DNA from 4 places in the Rahnella sp. NRRL B-41462 genome. Region 1 is predicted to be linked to each of the others. Evidence: predicted binding sites of a transcription regulator. Region 1 holds the regulator's gene; each other region holds the start of a gene.

Region 1 (6,035 bases):
ATACCTGGGAAAGCAAACCCGTCGCGTAAGCCCTCAGTATGAGGTAATAAAAACGCAGTTCAGGCTGCGTTTTTTTTCGCCTGTTATTCTTGTCAGAGATGCCTTTTGTTTTTCGTCGCGAATTAATGTATTTCCTATGCTTACTTTTAAAACGTTGTGCCACAGCCGTTCATATTGCTGAAACGTTTAAACTGTAAGATGATTTTGTTTAATCGTATGTTTTAATTATATATTATTATAGTCCATTGCTTTAATCCTTTCCTGCATACCTCTGTAATGCTTTTTCATCTTTATGTGCACTTTGTCATATTTCGATAATTAATGATTAATTACTCATTGATAATTCGCGTCGCGAAAAATACTCTTGATGTTGATTTAACCGGTTACGCCTCTGGCGACCGCTTTTTATACCCGTTTGGGTTTTGCTCGTTTTTTTAGTCAACATGAGGAATCTCTATGCACAAGCGCCGTAACAGGGGCAGGGGATCGGCTTACCTGAAACCTGCCATGTATTCTCTCGCCGGCACCTTACTGGGTGGCGGAATGATGTTTTCACAAGAGACCAAAGCAGCCGGTTTTATTGATGATTCCACACTGACCGGCGGTGTGTACTACTGGCAGCGTGAACGTGACCGCAAGGACATGGATCCGGCGAGTGACCACTACAAAGACTATACAACCAACCTTTCGCATTCTACCGCTAACCTGAACCTCGATTTTTCTTCCGGCTATGCCTGGGACATGTTTGGTATTGATATCGCAGCCTTTACGGCGATTGAAATGGCTGAGAGCAGCGAGAGCGGCCATCCCAACGAAATCGCCTTTTCTAACAGCAACCGCGCCTACGACGAAGATTACTCCGGGGATAAAAGTGGGGTCAGTCTTTATAAGGCAGCCGGTAAATTCAAATATGGCGGATTCTGGGGGCACGCAGGGTATATTCAGCCTACCGGACAGACGCTGATCGCACCGCACTGGAGCTTTATGCCGGGTACGTATCGCGGTGCGGAAGCCGGTTATAAACACGATTTCGGTGACCCGGGTGAACTGAGTTTCTCCTATATGTGGGCTGATGAATATAAATCGCCGTGGCATCTGGAAATGGATGATTTCCGCCAGAATGACAAGAAAACCGGCGTTTCTTATATTCATTCGCTCGGTGCGAAATATGATTTTAAAAATGACTTCGTACTGGAAGGCGCATTTGGCCAGGCTGAAAGTTATGTCGATCAGTACTTTGCTAAGGCCTCGTACAAAATGGATCTGCTGGGCAATCCGCTGACCACCAGCTATCAGTTCTATGGTGCAGAAGACCGCATCAGTGACAAGAATGATCCGAACAGTCTGTATGACGGTCTGGCATGGTTGCAGGCACTGACCTTTGGCTATACCACCGGGCAGTTTAACTGGCGTCTGGAAGGGACGATGGTGAAAGCGGAAGGGAATCAGGGCTACTTCCTGCAGCGCATGACCCCGACTTATTCTTCCTCAAACGGCCGTCTTGATGTGTGGTGGGACAACCGCTCGGACTTCAACGCCAACGGTGAAAAAGCAGTATATGCCGGCGTGCTTTATGATCTGGCGAAATGGGACCTGCCGGGGTTCGCGGTCGGTGGTTCGTACGTCTATGCGTGGGATGCCAAACCGAGCACCAACGCCGCTTATGACCAGAGCCAGCGTCTGAAAGAAAGCGCATGGAGCCTGGATGCGCTGTACACCATTCAGGAAGGGCGCGCCAAAGGGACGTTGTTCAAACTGCATTACACCCAGTACGACAACCATTCGGACATACCGAGCTGGGGCGGCGGTTACGGCAACATTTTCCAGGATGAAAAAGACGTGAAATTCATCGTTATCGCTCCATTTACTATTTTCTGAGGTCGCTATGTCGATGAATAAATTACTGATGATCATGGTTTCGGCTGTTTTGCTGGCCGGTTGTGCACCCACCGCCGATCAGGCACAAATATCCCAAACGCGGGAAGATTACCGTGCCTGTATCAATACGTCAGAAGGCAATCCGGACAAACTGGCATCCTGCGAGGTGTTACTGAATAAACTGAAACAGGAAAAAGCCCACCAGCAATTTGCGGAACAAGAAACGGTACGTGTGTTGGATTACCAGCGATGTCTGACGGCGCGTAAAACTGGCGACGGTCAGGCATATGCTGCTGATTGCGGGAAAATCTGGCAGGAAATAAAAACGAACAATTCACCTAAGTCGTGAATCTCAGCAGCGAAACATACCCCGGCTTGCCGGGGTTTTTTATGCCTGCTATCCGGGCTCAATCTGCGTCGATATCAGACATAAAAAAACCGCTTTTCAGCGGTTAATTTAGTCAAAGCCTGTGCAGATTACTGCGCAGGTTTATCGTTGTGCAAAGAGTCATCTTCGCGGCAATCGCCTGCTTCACAGTGACCGTACAAATACAGGCTGTGGTTGGTGAGCTTGATACCGTGTTTCTTAGCAATCTCACGCTGACGACCTTCAATATATTCGTCACGGAATTCGATCACACGACCGCAATCCAGACAGATCAGGTGGTCATGGTGATGTTGCTGGGTCAGTTCGAATACGGACTTGCCGCCTTCGAAGTTATGACGGGTGACAATACCGGCGTCGTCAAACTGGTTCAGAACGCGGTAAACCGTCGCCAGGCCAATTTCTTCACCCATATCAATCAGTTGCTTGTAAAGATCTTCCGCACTAACGTGATGACCTTCCGGCGCTTGCAGCACTTCCAGGATTTTGAGGCGCGGAAGCGTGACTTTTAAGCCGGCTTTCTTCAGTGCGGTGTTGTTGTCAGTCATGCGGATTCAGTCCTGTTACTATGTGCTAATCAAGTTGAGGCATGCAGCCTGTGGCATCGGCGGCACAAAATTATTCGTTTAGTCTCTTCGTTTAACGCAATGTGCCAATTCTCGTCAACGACAGCCTGTTAATAAAGATCACAAATTGCCGGTCACATTTGGAATGCAACGACTTGATCAATAGAAAAAACAGAGGAACTCAGTGTACCTTGATACGACCGAAAGTTACAATTTTGTAGCAGTTAAATTGTTAATTTCAGTAATAGTTTGGCCCTTCAATTGTAGAATAAATCCTCAGGGCCAACAGGGTTTTTAGCCAATAATTTCAGAAAGGCTAAGTTCTTCTGTGATCTGTTTCACCCAGGCATCAACACGTTCGCTGGTCAGTTCGGGCTGACGATCTTCGTCAATTGCCAGTCCTATGAAGTGCTTATCATCCGCCAGGCCTTTAGATGCTTCAAAGTGGTAACCTTCGGTAGGCCAATGTCCGACAATCACTGCGCCGCGTGGCTCAATGATATCGCGCACGGTGCCCAGCGCATCGCAGAAATATTCGGCGTAGTCTTCCTGGTCACCGCAACCAAACAGTGCCACCAGCTTACCTTCGAAATCTATCTCTTCCAGCGTTGGGAAAAAGTCGTCCCAGTCACACTGCGCTTCACCGTAATACCAGGTTGGAATGCCGATAAGCAAAATATCGAATTTTTCCAGATCCTCTTTGCTGCTCTTCGCAATGTCATGCACCTCTGCAACATCTTTACCCAATTGCTTCTGGATCATTTTTGCGATGTTTTCGGTGTTACCTGTATCGGATCCAAAGAAGATACCTACAACGGCCATAAGATTACCTAACCTCTTGTTCTCAATGAAGTGCTCTGCAACGCAGGCAATAATAATGCAGATGATAGCAAACTCGTGCGGCGGAGAATATGCTTCTGCTCGCCTTCTTAACTGGGAAATAAGTTTATCGGGCAATATTTTTATGTGTTATCGCCTTTGTGTGCTTTCACCTGCGGCGAATTAACCTCAGGCTTAATAAGGTCAAAAGCAAGTTTGAGAAATAAGTCGTCACAATACTAAATTTCGAGAACATTCCGCCGATAGATGATTCGGGAGCAATCTCAACATAATAAAGAAATCGATGCCCGGAGAGGTGTTCAAACATGTCCTGGGGCACTTGCCTGCTGGTTACCTGTCTTGATTCTCCGCATCCCCGTCAATCCTCAGGCCAGAAACAGACATGTTTCGAGAGAGGCATATCGTGCAGTTTTTAAAAAATATCACCATCAGGGCCGCTTTATTAACCATTCTTGGCATCTTTTGCGTCATGTGGGCAGGTGTTTCCCTTTACACCGTCACCTCACTGGACACACTGACCCAAAATACCAAAAATAGTACCGAGCTGGTCAACAATATGGCGCTGATCAATAAAGGAAATGATCAGTATTTTCGTACCGTGACGCGCCTGAGCCGCGCCGTGGCACAGCTTCAGGCCGATCCGTCAAAAGGTCCGGAAATTTTTGATACCGCCAAACAATCACTCAGCGGGCTGACGCAGGCACTGGCCAGTTTTAAAGCGGCACCGCATCCGGGGCTGGAAGATTCCTCCGTGCAGGAATTAATCACCAGTTGGGAAAATCTGATCACGCAGGGCGTCACGCCATTGTTCGACGCAGCCCGCAGCAAAAATACGGAGTCCTATAACCAGCTAGCCAATTCCACCGTACCTGCACTGAGCCGCAGCTTTGGCTCATCGATGGAGAAAGTCAGCGGTCAGATCGCTGTCGATTTTGATGCGGCACAACGGCAATCCACCCATCTGACGTCATTTAGCAAAGTGATTCTGCTGACGGCATTTGGTATCGGGCTGGTGATTTTATTGCTGACTGACCGTTATCTGGTGATGGCGCTGGTGAAGCCGCTGGATAAAATCCGCGGTCACTTCGCGGTGATCGCCAGCGGCGATCTGACGTTTTATCTGGAAGAATTCGGTAAAAACTGCGCCGGTAAGCTGATTCCGTTGCTGAACGAGATGCAGTTGAGCCTGGTCAATACCGTTCAGACCATCCGCAACTGCACCAATCACATCTATCAGGGCGCGTCAGAAATTTCAGCCGGGAACAACGATTTGTCTTCCCGTACGGAAGAACAGGCGTCGGCGCTGGAAGAAACCGCTGCCAGCATGGAAGAACTGACGGCTACCGTTAAACACAATGCCGATAACGCGCATCACGCCAGCCAGCTGGTGATGGAGGCTTCCACCACCGCGCAGAAGGGCGGCAACATCGTGGCAGACGTGGTCAGCACCATGAAAGATATCTCCGGCAGCTCGAAGAAAATTGCTGAAATCACTTCTGTGATTAACAGCATCGCTTTCCAGACCAACATTCTGGCGCTGAATGCTGCCGTCGAAGCGGCACGTGCGGGCGAGCAGGGGCGCGGTTTTGCAGTGGTTGCCAGCGAAGTGCGCAATCTTGCACAACGCAGTGCGCAGGCGGCGAAAGAAATCGAGCAGCTCATCAGCGAATCGGTTTCCCGCGTCGACAGCGGTTCGAAATTGGTTGAAAACGCCGGTCAGACGATGAATGAAGTGGTGCGCTCAATTACGCATGTCACTGACATCATGGCGGAAATCGCCTCTGCATCCGATGAGCAAAGCAAAGGAATCAGTCAGGTGGCGGTTGCCGTCACAGAAATGGACAGCGTCACACAGCAGAACGCCGCGCTGGTAGAACAGGCGTCGCAGGCTGCAGTATCACTGGAAGAGCAGGCTTCATTGCTGAACAATGCCGTTGCTACGTTCAAACTTAAAGATAGCGTGACGAGCGTCGGTTCACGTCCGGGGAAGTCAATTTCCGCACCGTTATTGCGTCCGGATACCAGCATGCTTTCGGCGAAAAGTGCTGAAAACTGGGAAACGTTCTGAGCAGGAAGACGTGAATTAATATGGAATAAGTAAGAAAAAACAAACGGGTAGCCTGAGAGGGTTACCCGCTTTTCAATCAGCCTTCATGACCGTTAAGATGCGACAGCAGCATCTCTTCAATCAATTCGCTACGACTGATATTGCGTTCTTCTGCCAGCTTATTGAGCATATCAACAGCATCGGCATTCATTTTCAGCTCCACACGACGCAGGCCGCTCGCTTTATCGCGGCGTAACTGGTTGCGCTTATTGATCCTGAGCTGTTCATCACGGGATAGCGGATTTGTTTTTGGACGCCC
Region 2 (6,035 bases), on a different contig from region 1:
AACGAGCCGGACGCTGCTGCCGCAAAATTCATTGATGCCGATAAAGGCGTGGCCGACACCAAAGCTGCCCTTGATGGCGCACGTTACATTCTGATGGAGCGTTTCGCTGAAGATGCCGCGCTGCTGGCGAAAGTCCGCGATTACCTGTGGAAAAACGCCCATCTGACGTCCCGTATGGTGGAAGGTAAAGAGCAGGAAGGCGCGAAATTCCGCGACTATTTCGACCATCACGAACCGATTTCTCAGGTGCCTTCGCACCGCGCGCTGGCGATGTTCCGCGGCCGCAACGAAGGTATCTTACAACTGGCGCTGAATGCCGATCCGCAGCATGACGAGCCGCCAAAAGAAAGCTATGCCGAACAACTGATCATCGACCATCTGGGCCTGCGCCTGAACAACGCGCCTGCTGACGTCTGGCGTCGTGCCGTGGTCAACTGGACATGGCGTATCAAAGTGCTGCTGCACCTCGAAACCGAGCTGATGGGCACCGTGCGCGAACGCGCCGAAGATGAAGCGATCAACGTTTTTGCCCGCAACATGCACGATTTGCTGATGGCCGCCCCCGCCGGTATGCGCGCCACTATGGGTCTCGATCCGGGTTTACGTACCGGTGTAAAAGTCGCCGTTGTGGATAACACCGGCAAACTGGTGGATATCGATACGGTTTATCCCCATACCGGTCAGGCAGCAAAAGCCGCACAACAGGTTGCCGCGCTGTGCATCAAACATAATGTCGAACTGGTGGCGATCGGTAATGGCACCGCGTCCCGCGAGACCGAGCGCTTCTTCCTTGAGCTGCAAAAACAGTTCCCGGCGGTAAAAGCGCAGAAAGTGATTGTCAGTGAAGCCGGTGCATCGGTGTATTCCGCCTCCGAACTGGCGGCGCTGGAATTCCCGGATCTGGATGTTTCTATTCGCGGCGCAGTCTCTATCGCCCGTCGATTACAGGATCCGCTGGCGGAGCTGGTGAAAATCGACCCGAAATCCATCGGTGTTGGTCAGTATCAGCACGACGTCAGCCAGTCTCAGCTGGCGAAAAAACTCGATACCGTGGTCGAAGACTGCGTGAACGCCGTGGGTGTTGATCTCAATACCGCATCCGTTCCCCTGCTGACCCGCGTGGCCGGTCTGACACGCATGATGGCGCAGAATATCGTTAACTGGCGCGACGAAAACGGTCAGTTCCGTAACCGCGAACAGTTGCTGAAAGTCAGCCGTCTGGGGCCAAAAGCCTTTGAGCAATGCGCGGGCTTCCTGCGTATCAACCACGGCGACAACCCGCTTGATGCCTCGACAGTTCACCCGGAAACCTATCCGGTAGTGGAACGCATTCTGGCGGCGACACAGCTGGCGCTGAAAGAACTGATGGGCGATTCCAATGTGCTGCGTGGCCTGAAAGCCAGCGAATTCACCGATGAGCAGTTCGGTGTGCCGACGGTCACCGACATTATCAAAGAGCTGGAAAAACCGGGGCACGATCCGCGTCCAGAGTTTAAAACCGCGACCTTTGCCGAGGGCGTTGAAACCATGAACGACCTGATGCCGGGCATGATCCTCGAAGGCTCTGTCACTAACGTCACCAACTTTGGTGCGTTCGTCGATATTGGTGTCCATCAGGACGGCCTGGTTCACATCTCGTCACTGGCGAACAAATTCGTCGAAGATCCCCACACAGTGGTGAAAGCCGGCGACATCGTCAAAGTCAAAGTGATGGAAGTCGATCTGCAACGCAAACGTATCGCGCTGACCATGCGACTGGACGAGCAACCGGGCGAAGCACCCGCGCGCCGTTCTTCCGCGCCAGCGTCAGATTCACGAGACAATCAGAAACGCCACGCGCCAAACAAACCGTCGGGCCGCAATGCCGCGCCAGCAGGCAATAACGCGATGGCCGATGCTCTGGCCGCCGCGCTCGGCAAAAAACGTTAATTCTTCGTTTTTCCCCGCCACACCAAAGCCGCTGATATCCAGCGGCTTTTTTTATGTATCTTTTTTCGACACTTTTTAAACTCTGTCTTAATGAATCAATCACTGAGGTAAATCAATAAATCGGCCATCCGGCAGGCATACGATAGCGACGCGGTGGAGATTCCCGTGAAGAGGCACCCCCTCTTTTCTTTTGTCTCTATACGCGTACTAATTATGATAACTATTCTCGTTTGTACTTCTTTGCGTATTCAATACGCCGTCAGCCACAGGCTGACAATTTCGCACCATGGACAATTTCTGAGCAATATTTCGCAGTTAAGTGAGATCACCGGGCACGGAAGCGCGGCGTAACCTTTGTCACGCTGCCCCCAAAATGCCTGAATGCTTCGCGAGGAACTATGCAACTTCAATCAAAACGTGCTTATAAAATTACCGGCTTTTCACACGAAATCAGCCCGGCTTACCGGCAGAAACTGTTGTCACTCGGGATGTTACCGGGGTCATTTTTCAACATTATCCGCGTTGCGCCGATGGGTGATCCGGTACAAATCGAAACCCGCCGTACCAGCCTCGTCGTCCGCAGAAAAGACCTCGATCTCCTCCAGCTCGAGATGATGGCCTGATCCCAACATCAGGCCTTTGACAGTTCATTTTTCGCGGCGGCCCCGGGCTTGCATGTTTACCTTTTCTGACACGTAGATTTTATCGAATGAAACCATTAACGATCGGCCTGATTGGTAACCCAAACTCAGGTAAGACCACGCTTTTCAATCAGTTAACCGGTTCACGCCAGCGTGTCGGTAACTGGGCAGGCGTGACCGTCGAGCGCAAAGAAGGTCAGTTTGCCACCGCAGCGCACCAGATTACGCTGGTGGATTTACCGGGCACCTATTCCCTGACCACCATTTCCGAGCAAACTTCGCTCGATGAACAAATTGCCTGCCATTACATTCTGAGCGGCGACGCGGATCTGATGATCAACGTCGTCGATGCCTCAAACCTCGAGCGCAATTTATACCTGACACTGCAACTGCTGGAACTGGGCGTGCCATGCATCGTGGCGCTGAACATGCTGGATATCGCCAAAATCCAGAACATCAATATTGATATCCCTGCGCTGTCTGCTCGTCTGGGTTGCCCGGTGGTGGCGCTGGTTTCTACCCGTGCCAGCGGCATCAAAGAACTGAAAGCCGCCATCGACGAATTGCCACAAGTGGCTGTGCTGGAACGTGTGCAATATCATCCGGTTTTACAACAGGAAGTCGATATCCTGGCCGCCGAAATGCCGCCAGCCATGGCGCTGCAACAACGCCGCTGGCTGGCACTGCAAATTCTTGAAGGGGATATTTATAGCCAGACGCACGCAGGCAACGCACAGGCATTATTGCCGCAGGTAAGAGCCCGGCTGGCTGAGCAGAAACTGGACGATCCGGCACTGCTGATCGCCGATGCGCGTTATCAGAGCATCGCGGCGCTTTGCGCAGAGATCAGCAACTCCCACCTTACGGCGCCGAATAAACTGACGCAGGTGCTCGATCGCGTGATCCTCAACCGCTTTCTGGGCGTACCGATTTTCCTGCTGGTGATGTATCTGATGTTCGTGCTGGCCATCAACATCGGTGGTGCGCTGCAGCCGATTTTCGATATCGGCTCCGCCGCGATTTTCATTCAGGGCATGCAGTGGATTGGCTTTACCCTGCATTTCCCGCAATGGCTGACCATTTTTCTGGCACAGGGGCTGGGTGGCGGTATCAATACCGTGCTGCCGCTGGTGCCACAAATCGGCATGATGTATCTGTTTCTGTCGTTCCTTGAAGACTCCGGTTATATGGCACGTGCCGCGTTCGTCATGGACAGGCTGATGCAGTCGCTCGGCCTGCCGGGTAAATCCTTCGTGCCACTGATTGTCGGTTTCGGCTGTAACGTGCCGTCTATTATGGGTGCCCGCACGCTGGATGCGCCGCGTGAAAGGCTGATCACCGTGATGATGGCGCCGTTCATGTCATGCGGCGCACGTCTGGCGATTTTTGCGGTGTTCTCTGCGGCCTTTTTCGGGCAGGACGGCGCATCCGTGGTGTTCTCGCTGTATCTGTTGGGCATCGTGGTCGCTATCCTGACCGGACTGCTGCTGAAATACACCATCATGCGCGGCGAAGCCTCGCCGTTTGTGATGGAACTGCCGGTGTATCACGTTCCGCACCTGAAAAGCCTGCTGCTGCAAACGTGGCAACGTCTGAAAGGTTTCGTACTGCGCGCCGGTAAGGTGATCGTGATTGCCAGTATTTTCATCGGCGCACTGAACAGTTTCTCGTTCAGCGGCAAGGCGGTGGATAACATCAATGACTCGGCGCTGGCGTCAGTCAGTAAAGTGCTGACACCGGTGCTCTCGCCGATGGGCGTACATCCTGACAACTGGCAGGCGACCGTGGGTCTGGTCACCGGTGCGATGGCAAAAGAGGTGGTGGTCGGTACGCTGAACACGCTATATACCGCCGAACACATCACCAATGAAGCCTTCGATGCGGCCAGTTTTAACCTGTTCGATGAACTGGGCGGCGCGGTAAAAGAAACCTGGCAGGGTCTGAAAGATACCTTCAGCATCAGCGTGCTGTCGAACCCGATCGAAGCCAGCAAAGGCGACGGTGAAATGGGCGTCAGCTCAATGGGCGTCATGAGCACCAAATTTGGTTCGGCGATTTCGGCTTACAGCTACCTGATCTTTGTATTGCTTTACGTGCCTTGCGTCTCGGTGATGGGGGCGATTGCCCGTGAAACCAGCCGTAGCTGGATGACGTTCTCGATCTTCTGGGGGCTGAACGTGGCGTACTCACTGGCAACCCTGTTCTATCAGGCGGCAACGTTCAGCACGCATCCGGCACACAGCGCGGGCATTATCCTGATCGTACTGATCTTCAATGCCCTCGTCTTAACCGCCCTGCGCAAAGCCCGCAGCCGGGTCAGCGTTCATCTGCAACCGCGCAATGTGGCGGCCTGTTGTAAACCCGCTACCGGCAGCGATTGCCATTAGGAGATGAGATGACCAGTCTGATTCAGGTTCGCGACAGTCTCGCACTGGCCGGGCGGGCAGATGCCCGCCAGCTCAGCCATCAGCTTAATGCACCACAACCGCTGGTGCAGGCGATGCTTGAACGGCTGGTCGCCATGCGCAAAGCAGAAGTGGTCGAAGCTGATGACAGTTGTCTGAGCGGCAGTTGTAAAAGCTGCGCCGACGGCAAGAAATGCCTCACGGTGAGCTATCAGCTCACCCGACACTGATTCAAAGCCTTTCCTGATAGCCGCGTCGCGGCTATCATCACTCCTCGTTTACGCCCGCAGGAGCCTGCATGATCGACAGTGAAATCACCTTCCGTAAACTCGAAATCTTCCTCGCTTATATGGAAAAGCAAAACATCACGCGTACTGCTGAACAACTCGGTCTGAGCAGCGTCAGCGTGCATCGCGCCCTGCATTCACTGGAAGAAGGTTTACGTTGCCCGCTGTTTATCCATCGTGGCCGCAATCTGCTGCCGCTGCCTGCGGCTGAAGCGCTGCTGGAGCACGCGACGCAGGTCATCGAGCAAATGGAACACGGTATCCTGGCGACCCGGCGCGCCGCCGGTTTTGGCGATAAGCGGCTGAAAGTCGGCACGTTATATTCGCTGACGCTGGAAACCATTCCGCGCCTGATCATGGGGCTGAAACTGCGCCGTCCGGAGCTTGAACTGGAACTGGTGATGGGGTCCAACAATGATTTACTGCACAAGCTGGAAGACGGTCAGCTGGATGCCATCCTGATTTCGACCAGTGATTCCAATGTCGATGCCCAGCGTTACGATCAGTTGCCGCTGTTTCAGGACGATATCTTCCTCGCCGCACCGGCCAGCGCAGAACTGATTTCAGAAGGCACAGCGGATTTACGCGATTACAAACAGAAGAAATTCGTGTCGCTGGCTGAAGGGTTCGCCACCTATCACGGCTTTCAGGAAGCCTTCCAGGTCGCCGGTTTCGAACCGGATATCGTGACGCGGGTGAATGATATTTTCTCGATGCTGAGTCTGGTGCAGGCGGGTGTCGGTTACACACTGATTCCCGGCAGGATGAAAGGC
Region 3 (6,035 bases), on a different contig from region 1:
AGCTTATTTCTGCGCTGGGCAAAGAAAATCATTCACTGCTGATCGACTGTCGCTCGCTGGAAACCCGTGCAGTGTCCATGCCGAAAAACGCCGCGGTGGTCATTATCAACTCCAACGTGAAACGCGGTCTGGTGGACAGCGAATACAATGCCCGTCGCGAACAGTGCGAAGTGGCGGCACGCTTCTTTGGCGTAAAAGCGCTGCGTGACGTTGACCCTGCCCTGTTCTTCTCCATTCAGGATGAGCTGGATCCGGTCGTTGCCCGCCGTGCACGTCACGTCATCACAGAAAATGACCGTACGCTGGCAGCAGCTGATGCGCTGGCCAGTGGCGACCTGAAACGTATGGGCGAACTGATGGCAGAATCTCACGCCTCAATGCGTGATGATTTTGAAATCACCGTGCCGCAAATCGATAAGCTGGTGGAAATCGTTAAAGAAGTGATTGGCGATAAAGGCGGCGTGCGCATGACCGGCGGCGGCTTTGGCGGTTGCATCGTGGCGCTGGTGCCGGAAGACATGGTGGAGAAAGTCCGTCATGCCGTTGAACAGCAATATCACGCGCACAGCGGTCTGAAAGAAACCTTCTACGTTTGCACAGCTTCCCAAGGAGCAGGCATATGTTAAAACCTGAAAACACGCAGCTGGCGCCCGATGGCCAGCCGTTTGAACAGGTTACGCTACAGAATGCGGCAGGTGCCACCGCCACATTCATGGACTGGGGCGCGACCTGGTTATCCTTTACCCTGCCGCTGACGGATGGCTCCACGCGTGAACTGCTGCTGGGCTGCCAGTCGCCGCAGGAATACATGAACCAGAGCGCGTATCTGGGCGCGACCGTCGGACGTTACGCCAACCGTATCGCCCGCTCGCAGTTTGATATCGACGGCAAACCGCATCTGGTGGTCGCCAATCAGGGCGTGCATCAGCTTCACGGCGGGCCGGAAGGTTTCCATGCGCGTCGCTGGACTATTCTCGAACAGACCGCGCAGAAGCTGACGTTCCAGCTATTTTCGGCCGACGGCGATCAGGGTTATCCGGGCAACATGACGGCGAAAGTGCATTACCAGCTGACTGACGATAACCGTCTGGAAATCCGTTACGAAGCGACGGTTGATAAGCTATGCCCGGTCAATCTGACCAATCATGCCTATTTCAATCTCGACGGCGAAGGCACCGATGCGCGCCAGCACAAGCTGCAACTGTTTGCGGACCGTTTCCTGCCGGTCGACAGCGATGGCATTCCCTGTGCGGATCCGACCCCGGTTGAAAACACCGGCATGAATTTCAACGCAGCCAAAACGCTGGCGAAAGATTTCCTCACCGACCGCGACCAGCAACGCGTGAAAGGCTATGACCACGCCTATCTGCTCAACCGCACCTGCAACAGCGGCAGCAATCCGGCAGCGCATTTGTGGTCTGCCGACGGCAAAGTCAAAATGACAATGTTTACGTCTGCGCCCGCCGTGCAACTCTACAGCGGTAATTTCCTGGGCGGAACACCGAACCGCAGCGGCGGTGAATACGCCAGTTACAGCGGTGTCGCGCTGGAAAGCGAATTTCTGCCGGACAGCCCGAATCACGCCACCTGGCCGCAACCGAGCTGCTGGGTCAAACCGGGTCAGACGTATAAATCCTCGACGACGTATCAGTTCTTCGCGTTGTAATTCGTTCAGGACAGGGCTTCCAGGCTCTGTCCTTTTCCCAAACTTCTTCGAATTTGTGACTGACTGCGCATCTGCTTCCGCACTTTCTCAGCTAAACATCTAAACTCAGAGGGTGTCCTGCATAAAAGGACGTTTATTAAGGAGTTTTGATATGCGTTTACCTGTTGTGCTATCCCTGCTGGCAACGCTGTGCGCGGCGGGTTCCGCTCTGGCGGCGGACCCGGTGAAAGTCCCTTCTCCTGCTCAGACTGAGCAACGCCAAAAAATGACCGATTGTAATCAGCAGGCCACTACGCAGTCCCTGAAAGGGGATGAACGTAAAAAATTCATGAGCAATTGTCTGAAAGCAGAGGCTAAAACTGACGATAAAATGAATCCTCAGCAGATGAAAATGAAAACCTGTAATGCCGATGCCGCGAAGCAAAATCTGAAAGGCGATGCGCGTAAATCCTTCATGAGTACCTGCCTGAAAAAAGCCAGCTGATCACGCTGACCTGCTTGTACAAAACGCGCTGTCAGGGTGACCTTCTGCGCGTTTTGTTTTACATCGTCGCAGCAAATTCGTTATGTTTAATACAAACAGCGTCCCGCAAAGATTTCCTGAGGAAGTTTCAGATTGCTGAGTGGGATGCCCAGACCCTATAATGATAACTGTTATCATTGAAAATTGAGTTAACTGAGGAGTTTAGCTATGGCTGTAACCAAGCTGGTGCTGGTAAGACACGGTGAGAGTGAGTGGAACAAAGAAAACCGCTTTACCGGTTGGCATGATGTTGAACTGTCCGATAAGGGCCGCACCGAAGCAAAAGCTGCTGGTCAGCTGCTGAAAGACGAAGGCTTCCAATTCGATTTTGCATACACCTCTGTGCTGAAACGTGCCATCCACACACTGTGGAGCGTTTTGGACGAACTGAACCAGCCATGGCTGCCAGTTGAGAAATCCTGGAAACTGAACGAACGTCATTACGGTGCGTTGCAGGGTCTGGATAAAGCAGAAACTGCACAGAAATACGGTGACGAGCAAGTTAAACAATGGCGTCGTGGTTTTGCTGTGACGCCACCAGAACTGGATCGCGCTGACGAACGTTTCCCTGGCCACGACCCACGTTACGCTAAACTGACTGCGGCAGAACTGCCAACGACAGAAAGCCTGGCGCTGACCATCGAACGCGTCATCCCTTACTGGACTGAAGTGATCAAACCACGCATCGCCAGCGGCGAGCGAGTCATCATCGCGGCACACGGTAATTCCCTGCGCGCACTGGTTAAATATCTCGACGACCTGAGCGAAGAAGAAATTCTGGAACTGAACATCCCTACCGGTGTTCCACTGGTTTACGAGTTTGACGAAAACTACAAACCAATCAAACGTTACTATCTGGGTAATGCCGACGAAATCGCAGCGAAAGCAGCGGCCGTAGCAAACCAGGGTAAAGCGAAGTAATTTCACGTTTTCTTCTGCGTTAAGCAGGAAGATTGGCAAGGCACGCACACGCGTGCCTTTTTTGTTTTCTGAATCCGACACTCCCCCGCCCTTATCCGGATTTCCGGTAAATCCTCCCTGTTGTGAAAATCGTGATCCAACGCCGGCTTTTCAGATAACAGTTTTGCTACATTCATTTAAAATTTCGAATGAAAGTAATTTAATATTCGTACGAAATAATCATTTCAGCAACCTGCCGGAGGTTTTATGGATAACAGATTTACGTCAACGACATTACCTGTTGATTATAAAAAGAATATTATCGAGATGAAAAAACAACTCCGCGCACAGATTAGCGATGTTGAAGGACTCTTCCGTCAGGTATGCGAAAAAATTGAAACGGAGATCGCCGCAGCACGGGCGGAGGAGGCAGCGAACGGGACTGCATGGCCACAAATCAGCTGGGCAGCGCTGGCGGAAGGCCGGGTTTCTGATGCGCAAATTGCTCAGGTGAAACGCCGCGGCTGTCTGGTGGTCCGTCAGACATTTGACCGCGATGACGCGCTGGCGATGGATAAATCCATGCTGCATTACCTCGATGCCAACCATTTCGATGAGGTCTACCGCGGGCCGGGTGATAACTTCTTCGGATCGCTGGAAGCTTCCCGGCCTGAAACTTATCCGATCTACTGGTCTCACGCGCAAATGGAAGCCAGACAGAGCCAGGAAATCGGCACGGTTCAGTCATTTTTAAACCGTCTCTGGAAGTTCGGGGACCATCAGGGCGCATGGTTTAATCCTGACGTAAATATTATCTATCCGGACAGGATCCGCAGGCGTCTTCCGGGCACCACTTCTAAGGGGCTGGGCGCGCATACCGATTCCGGCGCGTTAGAACGCTGGCTGTTACCGGCGTATCAGAAAGTCTTCCGCAAGATTTTCACCAACCGTTTTGAGGAATACGATCCATGGGATGCGGCTTTCAGACCCGACGTCAATGAATACGATGTGGAAAACACGACGAAATGCTCAGCGTTCCGGACATTCCAGGGCTGGACTGCGCTATCTGATATGCAAACCGGACAGGGCTTGCTGCACGTCGTTCCGGTGCCTGAGGCGATGGCGTATGTGCTGCTGCGTCCGCTGCTTGATGATGTGCCGGAAGATGAACTCTGTGGCGTTGCGCCTGGCCGCGTTTTACCTGTTTCAGAAAAATGGCATCCGCATCTGATTAAAGGCCTGTGCAGTATTCCGGAACTTCAGGCGGGCGACTCGGTATGGTGGCATTGTGACGTCATTCATTCCGTCGCGCCGGTTGAAGATCAGCAAGGATGGGGAAATGTGATGTACATTCCAGCCGCGCCGCTGTGCGAAAAGAATGTCGCTTATGCCCGTAAGGTACACGAAGCGCTGAAGACAGGCGCTTCACCAGTGGATTTCCCCCGCGAAAACTATGAAGCAAACTGGACAGGCCGATTCCTTGAACGAGATCTCAACGCTAACGGACGGCTGGGCGTAGGGCTGAAGAAGTAACTCCGCGGCTACGTTTTCAGTAATGCATAAAACAATAAGCCCCGATAATTAACCGGGGCTTTGACTTTCTCATCAGGCAAAATCAGAAACACGTTAGCACTGAAAATAACGTTGTATTAATTGCGCAAGGAAAGCCATAAACAAGCCAAACCACAAGATTTTGATAAACCAGCGAGCGTACCGCCAGAGATAACGTTCCCTTTCATTAGCTTTGTGAATGGCTTTATCCAGTTCGTCTTCTGTCATCATCCTGCTCTTGCTTTATCAGGTATTTGAATCTTCTACTATCCTGATATTCATCCGTTTAATACGTGAGTAAATCCACAATCCCAGGCAAATAAATGTTCCAAAGAATAGCGTGAACACTTGTGACATTAAGCAGGCAAGGACCGGCGCGGTGATAAACGCTGTAATGCCATAGACGTATTCGCCATTCAGTAAAATCACGTCATACCCAAAAGCCCCCATAATTCCCATCAGCAAACCCACAGGTAAGGCTGCAAACAGCATGCCGACAGACACCAATTTATAGACAGTCCCGGCGGTGATTTTTCGGATTTCTATTGTTCTTATCTGTACTGCGTTCATCTCTCATCCCTGTCCGTTTTTATTGTTAGCAAAAGATAATGTTACACCTCGCGGTGAAAAAATAAACTTCATATTCAACACATTGAGCGATGAATTCATGTAAGTTATTTCTGAACGCCATCAAAAAGGAGATAACAATGCCCGTCAGACTCGCCTGCCCCGATGAAGCGGAAATACTCTGGGAAATCAGAAATCAGGCTATCCGCCACGGATGTAAAAATACCTATGGCGCAGACATTGTGATGGCGTGGACGCCCGAACAGATGCCTGCCGGATATCGCAAAGCTATTGCGGAGAATCCTTTTTTTGTCGCACAGGTGCACGGGCTGGAGACACCGGCGGCAACAGGTTTTCTCGATCTGAAAAATGGCAGTGTTGAAGCGATTTTTACGTTGCCGGAATTCGAAGGCAAAGGTCTCGCCACGCAAATTCTTGCTGCCATAAAAGCGGAAGCCAAATCGCGGGGATTCACAGCACTTACGCTGGCTTCCACACCGAATGCTTTTGAATTTTATAAGAGGAACGGTTTCAGTCTGGTAAAAGAGAGTCTTTACCGCTCTGAGATGGCGAATGCTGATTTGCGTTGTATGGATATGAAATGCACGCTCTGAACATATTCAGGTAATAAAAAGCCCCGCAAAAGCGGGGCTCAGAAAGATATGCTGGCGTTAAAGAATTATCCGCGACGCGCTTTAACGGCGTTCGCGAGATTACGCAGCAGCACTTCGGTATCTTCCCAGCCGATGCAGGCATCGGTCACGCTCTGGCCGTAAACCAGTGGCTCGCCGCTGTCGAGGCTCTGATTCCCTTCGACCAGATGACTTT
Region 4 (6,035 bases), on a different contig from region 1:
ATCTTTCAGGGACTGAAGGTTATAAATTTAACAAATTAGATGCAATTAGTAATGCAGCTGATTTTTTTAGTGATTCTATTATTAATTTTTCTAGAGATAACAAGTATATTCTAAATTCAGATATGACTCTATCAGAGCAAGGTCAACCTACTGGACCTGATTCCATTTATTGGGCATTAACAAATTTAGATAAACTTTCCCCTGCCTCTCATAATGATGTAAACATTTACTTCAATAACAGAGGATATTACTTTGAAAAACAGCCTAAAGAGATTATCACTAAAGATACAGATGTTTTTGAAAATAGAGTGATCAATACGTTTTTAATGCAGTCAGAATTATTTTTATTTGATCTAATAAATGAATATAAAATCAATAATTTTATTGAAGCCAGCATTTTTGATACCGAATATGTCCGCTTTGACCATACTATGTCTAAATTTTCAAGAATAGCACTCGATGTTAAGATAAAAGAAATTGAGAAGCTAATAAATAGAGTTAGAGGTCTTAGAAAAATATATTTAAAGATTATCCCTTCCAAAGTAAGAGGTGTATTCCTTCCTAAAATCACATCGTATGTTGCAAAAAAAACACACTATAGAAATGCATTCCAGCATATTGAAAAATATTACAAATCTCACGCACCAAAATTCAACAATAACAAAATGCTTCTAGGCCTTAAGAACCTTTCCATTATATATGAACTAACTTCCCTTCTGATATTACATAAAATAATTCAGGAAGTTTTTGAAGTAAATGTTAGCATGCAAAACTACCGCTATCATGCGGAAGACTTACCTTTCGGTGGTGTAGATAAAGAAAGACCTTCTGGGGTTATCAATAACCATTTTTTATTTTCTAGTAATGAATATCAGATTGAGTTGTTATACGAGGCCAAAATATATCCATATAGTTCTAGTAGTCAACCTGGTGATTTCATTGATACAAGTAATACCTATGGTTCAAGTAGATATGGGAAACATCATTACTGCCCAGACTTCATTGTTAAAATTTACTCAAAAAAATGGGGTCGACCATTTACATTAATCCTTGACTCTAAATTTAAAGACCTTAATACTATCAAAGAATATGATATAAACTCACTAACTAATAAATACCTACTGAACATTCATTGTGTTGGTAATGATGGACGTCTTTTAATGTCACCTGTAGATATGCTTATCATTCTTTTTGCTCATGAAAAAAATGGAAACTTGCTGAGAACAGTATCACCTAGACATTGCATCACGGGAAAGTACCCCGTGTTACCGCAATCAACAGCGCTAGTATTTCATACGAGAGAAACAGAACTACTCAAGAACCACCTTATCGGACTGAAAAACACCATGAACAGTTTCTCAAACTATATAATATAGTCCTATACTCCCTATTATTTATATAAGGAAGAATTGATTAATTTAGTTTAATAGAGAAAATGCATAGTTCAATCTATTATCTGCTTCAGAAGCTATTCAAAACATTTAAAATATATGCATAAAACCTTAGAATATATTTATATGTATTAAATAACATCAAATCAGATAAACGAAAGGCCAGCAATGCTGGCCTTTTTTGTGCGTCTGATTTGATTCACAACTTACTGCGCCGCAGCGGCACCGGTTTGTTCTGCACCCACCAGCCCGACTTTCAGGTAACCGGCTTTACGCAAGTTATCCATCACGCTCATCAGCGTTTCGTAATCGACACTTTTGTCCGCGCGGAAGAAAATCGTACTCTGCTTGTTACCCTGAGTACGCTGATCCAGCATCGCGGTCATATTATCGCTGTTCACGGGCGTGTCGCCGAGGAACAGTTGCTTGTCAGCTTTCACCGACAGGAAAATCGGTTTCTCCGGACGCGGCTGCTGTTTTGCCGTCGAAGCCGGTAAATCCACCCGCACATCAACGGTGGCCAGCGGTGCCGCCACCATGAAGATGATCAGCAATACCAGCATGACGTCGATAAAAGGCGTGACGTTGATGTCATGCATTTCACCACTTTCGTCGATATCGTCGTTTAACCGAATAGCCATAATCTGTTCTTACCCTACGCGTAACTGACCTGTCTGACCGCGTGGCGCATTGCCTTCGCTGGCAGCCAGATCCAAATCACGGCCCTGTAACAGGATAATCTGCGCCGCCACATCGCCTACCTGATGACGGTAAGAGGTGATGGTACGGGCGAAAATATTGTAGATGACCACCGCAGGGATGGCTGCAACCAGACCCACAGCCGTGGCCAGTAAGGCTTCGGCGATACCCGGTGCGACGACCGCCAGATTGGTAGTCTGCGTCTGTGCGATACCGATGAAGCTGTTCATGATGCCCCATACGGTACCGAACAGGCCGACGAAGGGAGAGATTGCTCCGATGGTCGCCAGAATACCGTTGCCACGGCCCATGTAACGACCCGCGGCGCTGACGCGGCGCTCAAGGCGAAAACCGGTACGCTCTTTAATGCCGTTGTTGTCAGTCGATCCGGCAGACAGTTCCAGCTCGTTCTGCGCATCGCGTATCATCTGCGCGCTGATGCTGCTGGCAGCGAAACTTTCAGCCTGCTCGGCGGCTTCGTCCAGCGTACGAACGGAGGACAACGCATCAAATTCACGGCGCATACGGCGTTTGCCCGTGAAGACTTCCGCACCCTTGCTAAATAACAATGCCCAGGTGACCACAGAAGCCAGCAGCAGACCGATCATGACGGTCTTCACCACCACATCAGCGTGATGGTACATGCCCATAACAGACAAATCGGTTGGGATCACGGGTGCCGTCTCTGCTGGCGCGGGTTGCATCACCGGAGCTGGCGTTGCGTCACCGGTCGCCGGTGCGTCAGCCGTTGCAGGTTGAGTTGCTGCAGAATTGACGGCTTGTCCCGCCGGCGTCGCAGGTGCAGCCATCGCGTTGCCGCTCAGACCAGCAACCAACATTAACGACATCAGTAATGAGGTCGCCTCTTTCATCTTATTGCGAGCCGTTTTCACGCGTCGCCTCCAGCCAGAATCAGTGTGTAGAAGGAATGAATAACGCCGAATGATATCAAAGAAAAAGGCCTAATTGATAGTCGTTCTCATTATTATTTACATTGTCCCGCCTGCCGCCCGACGTGTCATTGACAGATGACAAGGTTTTTCCTGTTTGTACAAAGGTTGAACAATTTAACCTCCGTCACACTTTCAAAAAAAATCACACAGTAAATCAATCATCTGAGCTTCATTACTCAAGTTAAAACAACGTTTTAAATATTAAGCAACAGCTTTTTACATTTGTTACGAGTTTGTGATAACGCTCAAATACCGCACAACAAAAAATAGGATAAAGTGCATTCACTGGCGAAGACCTCACACCGGCACGTCATGCATCCCTATCATTTAAAAGCTTATTCAGACATTTTTCAAAATGAACCGGCAACGCCTCTGCGCCCGTCCTGTTCGATACTTGTTCACATTTATCTTTCCCTTACCGAGTACCCTGGAGACAAACTGATGAAAATGCAAAAAGCACTTCTCAGCCTTTGCCTGAGTTCCGCGACCCTCTTATTTACGCATGGCGTGTCAGCACAAACGCTGAAAGCCGCCGACGTGCATCCGCAAGGCTATCCCAACGTGGTCGCCGTCCAGCACATGGGCGAAAAACTGCAAAAGCAAACAGACGGACGCCTCGAAATTAAAACGTTTCCGGGCGGCGTGCTGGGAGATGAAAAGCAGGAAATTGAACAGGCGCAGCTCGGTGCGCTGGATATCATCCGTGTGTCGATGACGCCGGTTGCTTCGATTTTGCCAGAAATTAATGTCTTCACCCTGCCCTATATTTTCCGCGACGAAGACCATATGCACAAAGTGCTCGACGGTCAGATCGGTAAAGAAATCGGCGATAAAATCACCAACAATCCGAATTCGCGACTGGTTTTTCTCGGCTGGATGGATGGCGGGACGCGTAACCTGATCACCAAAAAACCGGTGGTGAAACCGGAAGATTTGCACGGCATGAAAATCCGCGTACAGGGCAGTCCGATTGCGCTGGCAACGCTGAAAGCGATGGGTGCCAATCCGGTGGCGATGGGCGTCAGTGAAGTGTTCAGCGGCATGCAGACCGGCGTCATTGACGGCACCGAAAACAACCCGCCAACCTTTGTCGCCCATAACTACCTGCCGGTAGTGAAAAACTACACCTACAGCCGCCATTTCATCATCCCGGAGCTGTTCCTGTATTCAAAAGTGAAATGGGACAAACTGAAACCGGAAGACCAGCAGTTAATCCTCAAACTGGCGAAAGAAGCACAGGACGAACAGCGCGAACTGTGGAAAGCCTATAACGAGAAAGCCCTCGCCACGATGAAAGCGGGCGGCGTGAAATTCTATGAGATTGACCCCGCGACGTATGTCAAAGCCACGCAATCCGTGCGCGATGAATTCGGCAAAGACCATCAGGATCTGATGCAGCAAATCGCTGACGTGAAGTAAACCCTGACACCGGCAGCCTGCGGGCTGCTTCTTTCTGATCTTTCGCCGGGGGATTTATGGTTTCGAGTTATCACACCCTGATGGACATTCTTTACCGCTGCGCGATGTGGATCGCGGGCATCGCGTTGCTGCTGATGGTGGCGGTGATCCCGGTTGGGATCTTTGCCCGTTACGTGATGAACAGCGCCCTGTCGTGGCCGGAGCCGATCGCGATTATGTGCATGGTGACGTTCACCTTTATCGGAGCCGCTGTCAGTTACCGCGCTGGTTCACACATCGTCGTTGCGATGGTCACTGACCGCCTGCCACCTGCGCTGAAAAAATTCTCTGCCCTGTTGGCTGACCTGATGATGCTGGCCATCAGCGTGTTTATTTTCTGGTACAGCCTGCAATTGTGCAGTGAACTCTGGCAACAGCCGGTGGCGGAATTCCCGCTGCTGACCGCCGGACAGACCTATCTGCCGCTACCTATAGGTTCTGCACTGACGTTGTTATTCATCATTGAGCAGATCATTGCCGGCCCGCAACATCAGCGGCCTGTGGTGATGCTGGGCAATTCTGACGCCTGACCGGAGCCTGTTATGGATGCATTAATCTTGTTGTTAACGCTGGCAGTGATGCTGGCGATTGGCGTGCCGGTCGCTTACGCCGTCGGGCTGAGCGCGCTGGCAGGAGCCTGGTGGATTGACCTGCCGTTTGAAGCGCTGATGATCCAACTGACCAACGGCGTGAACAAATTTTCACTGCTGGCGATCCCGTTCTTTATTCTGGCAGGCGCGATCATGGCCGAAGGAGGGATCGCCCGCCGGCTGGTCAGTTTTGCCTACATCTTTGTCGGGTTTATCCGCGGCGGGCTGTCGCTGGTGAACATTGTGGCCTCAACCTTTTTTGGCGCGATCTCCGGTTCTTCCGTGGCGGATACCGCATCGATCGGGTCGGTGATGATCCCGGAAATGGAGAAGAAAGGTTATCCGCGTGACTTTGCGGCGGCGGTCACCGCCAGCGGCTCGGTACAGGCGATCCTGACGCCACCCAGCCACAACTCGGTGATTTACTCGCTGGCGACCGGCGGTACGGTGTCGATTGCCGCGCTGTTCATCGCCGGTATTTTGCCCGGTTTACTGCTCAGCCTGACGCTGATGGTGATGTGCGTGGTGTTTGCTCACAAACGCGGTTACCCGAAAGGTGAGCGCGTGCCGTTCCGCCAGGCGCTGAAGATTTTTATCGACACGCTGTGGGGGCTGATGACCATCGTGATCATCATGGGCGGCATTCTCAGCGGAATATTTACCGCGACGGAATCCGCAGCGATCGCGTGTTTGTGGTCATTCTTCGTCACCATGTTTATCTACCGCGATTACAAGTGGAGCGAACTACCGAAACTGATGTATCGCACGGTGAAAACCGTCAGCATCGTGATGATCCTGATAGGGTTTGCCGCCAGTTTTGGCGCAGTCATGACTTACATGCAGTTGCCGATGCGCATCACCGAATTCTTCACCTCGATCTCTGACAACAAGTACGTGATCCTTATGTGGATCAACATCATGCTGCTGGTGATCGGCACACTGAT

The links. Region 1 encodes Fur, which represses iron uptake genes when iron is present. Its sites were predicted from a motif close to ATAATAATGAGAACNACTATCAA; they were not measured.
Region 2: the regulator Fur is predicted to act here: its motif matches at 2,137-2,159, upstream of feoA (ferrous iron transporter A).
Region 3: the regulator Fur is predicted to act here: its motif matches at 2,305-2,327, upstream of gpmA (2,3-diphosphoglycerate-dependent phosphoglycerate mutase).
Region 4: the regulator Fur is predicted to act here: its motif matches at 3,057-3,079, upstream of exbB (tol-pal system-associated acyl-CoA thioesterase).

The regions. Positions count from the first base shown of each region.
Region 1 is NZ_JYDF01000081.1:48,051-54,085, reverse strand. It holds gene glnS (glutamine--tRNA ligase) at 1-29, shown strand, start outside; gene UC14_RS18525 (OprD family outer membrane porin) at 508-1,878, shown strand; gene chiQ (ChiQ/YbfN family lipoprotein) at 1,892-2,227, shown strand; gene fur (ferric iron uptake transcriptional regulator) at 2,356-2,811, opposite strand; gene fldA (flavodoxin FldA) at 3,124-3,651, opposite strand; gene UC14_RS18505 (methyl-accepting chemotaxis protein) at 4,073-5,737, shown strand; gene ybfE (LexA regulated protein) at 5,814-6,035, opposite strand, start outside.
Region 2 is NZ_JYDF01000101.1:1,492-7,526, reverse strand. It holds gene UC14_RS21495 (Tex family protein) at 1-1,929, shown strand, start outside; gene feoA (ferrous iron transporter A) at 2,328-2,552, shown strand; gene feoB (Fe(2+) transporter permease subunit FeoB) at 2,639-4,957, shown strand; gene UC14_RS21480 (FeoC-like transcriptional regulator) at 4,966-5,205, shown strand; gene UC14_RS21475 (LysR family transcriptional regulator) at 5,274-6,035, shown strand, end outside.
Region 3 is NZ_JYDF01000117.1:9,939-15,973, forward strand. It holds gene galK (galactokinase) at 1-626, shown strand, start outside; gene galM (galactose-1-epimerase) at 620-1,666, shown strand; gene UC14_RS23090 (PsiF family protein) at 1,818-2,150, shown strand; gene gpmA (2,3-diphosphoglycerate-dependent phosphoglycerate mutase) at 2,358-3,110, shown strand; gene UC14_RS23100 (DUF1479 domain-containing protein) at 3,357-4,622, shown strand; gene UC14_RS23105 (hypothetical protein) at 4,887-5,210, opposite strand; gene UC14_RS23110 (GNAT family N-acetyltransferase) at 5,348-5,821, shown strand; gene aroG (3-deoxy-7-phosphoheptulonate synthase AroG) at 5,887-6,035, opposite strand, start outside.
Region 4 is NZ_JYDF01000016.1:58,569-64,603, forward strand. It holds gene UC14_RS05805 (hypothetical protein) at 1-1,376, shown strand, start outside; gene exbD (TonB system transport protein ExbD) at 1,598-2,032, opposite strand; gene exbB (tol-pal system-associated acyl-CoA thioesterase) at 2,042-2,962, opposite strand; gene UC14_RS05820 (TRAP transporter substrate-binding protein) at 3,485-4,462, shown strand; gene UC14_RS05825 (TRAP transporter small permease) at 4,519-5,031, shown strand; gene UC14_RS05830 (TRAP transporter large permease) at 5,044-6,035, shown strand, end outside.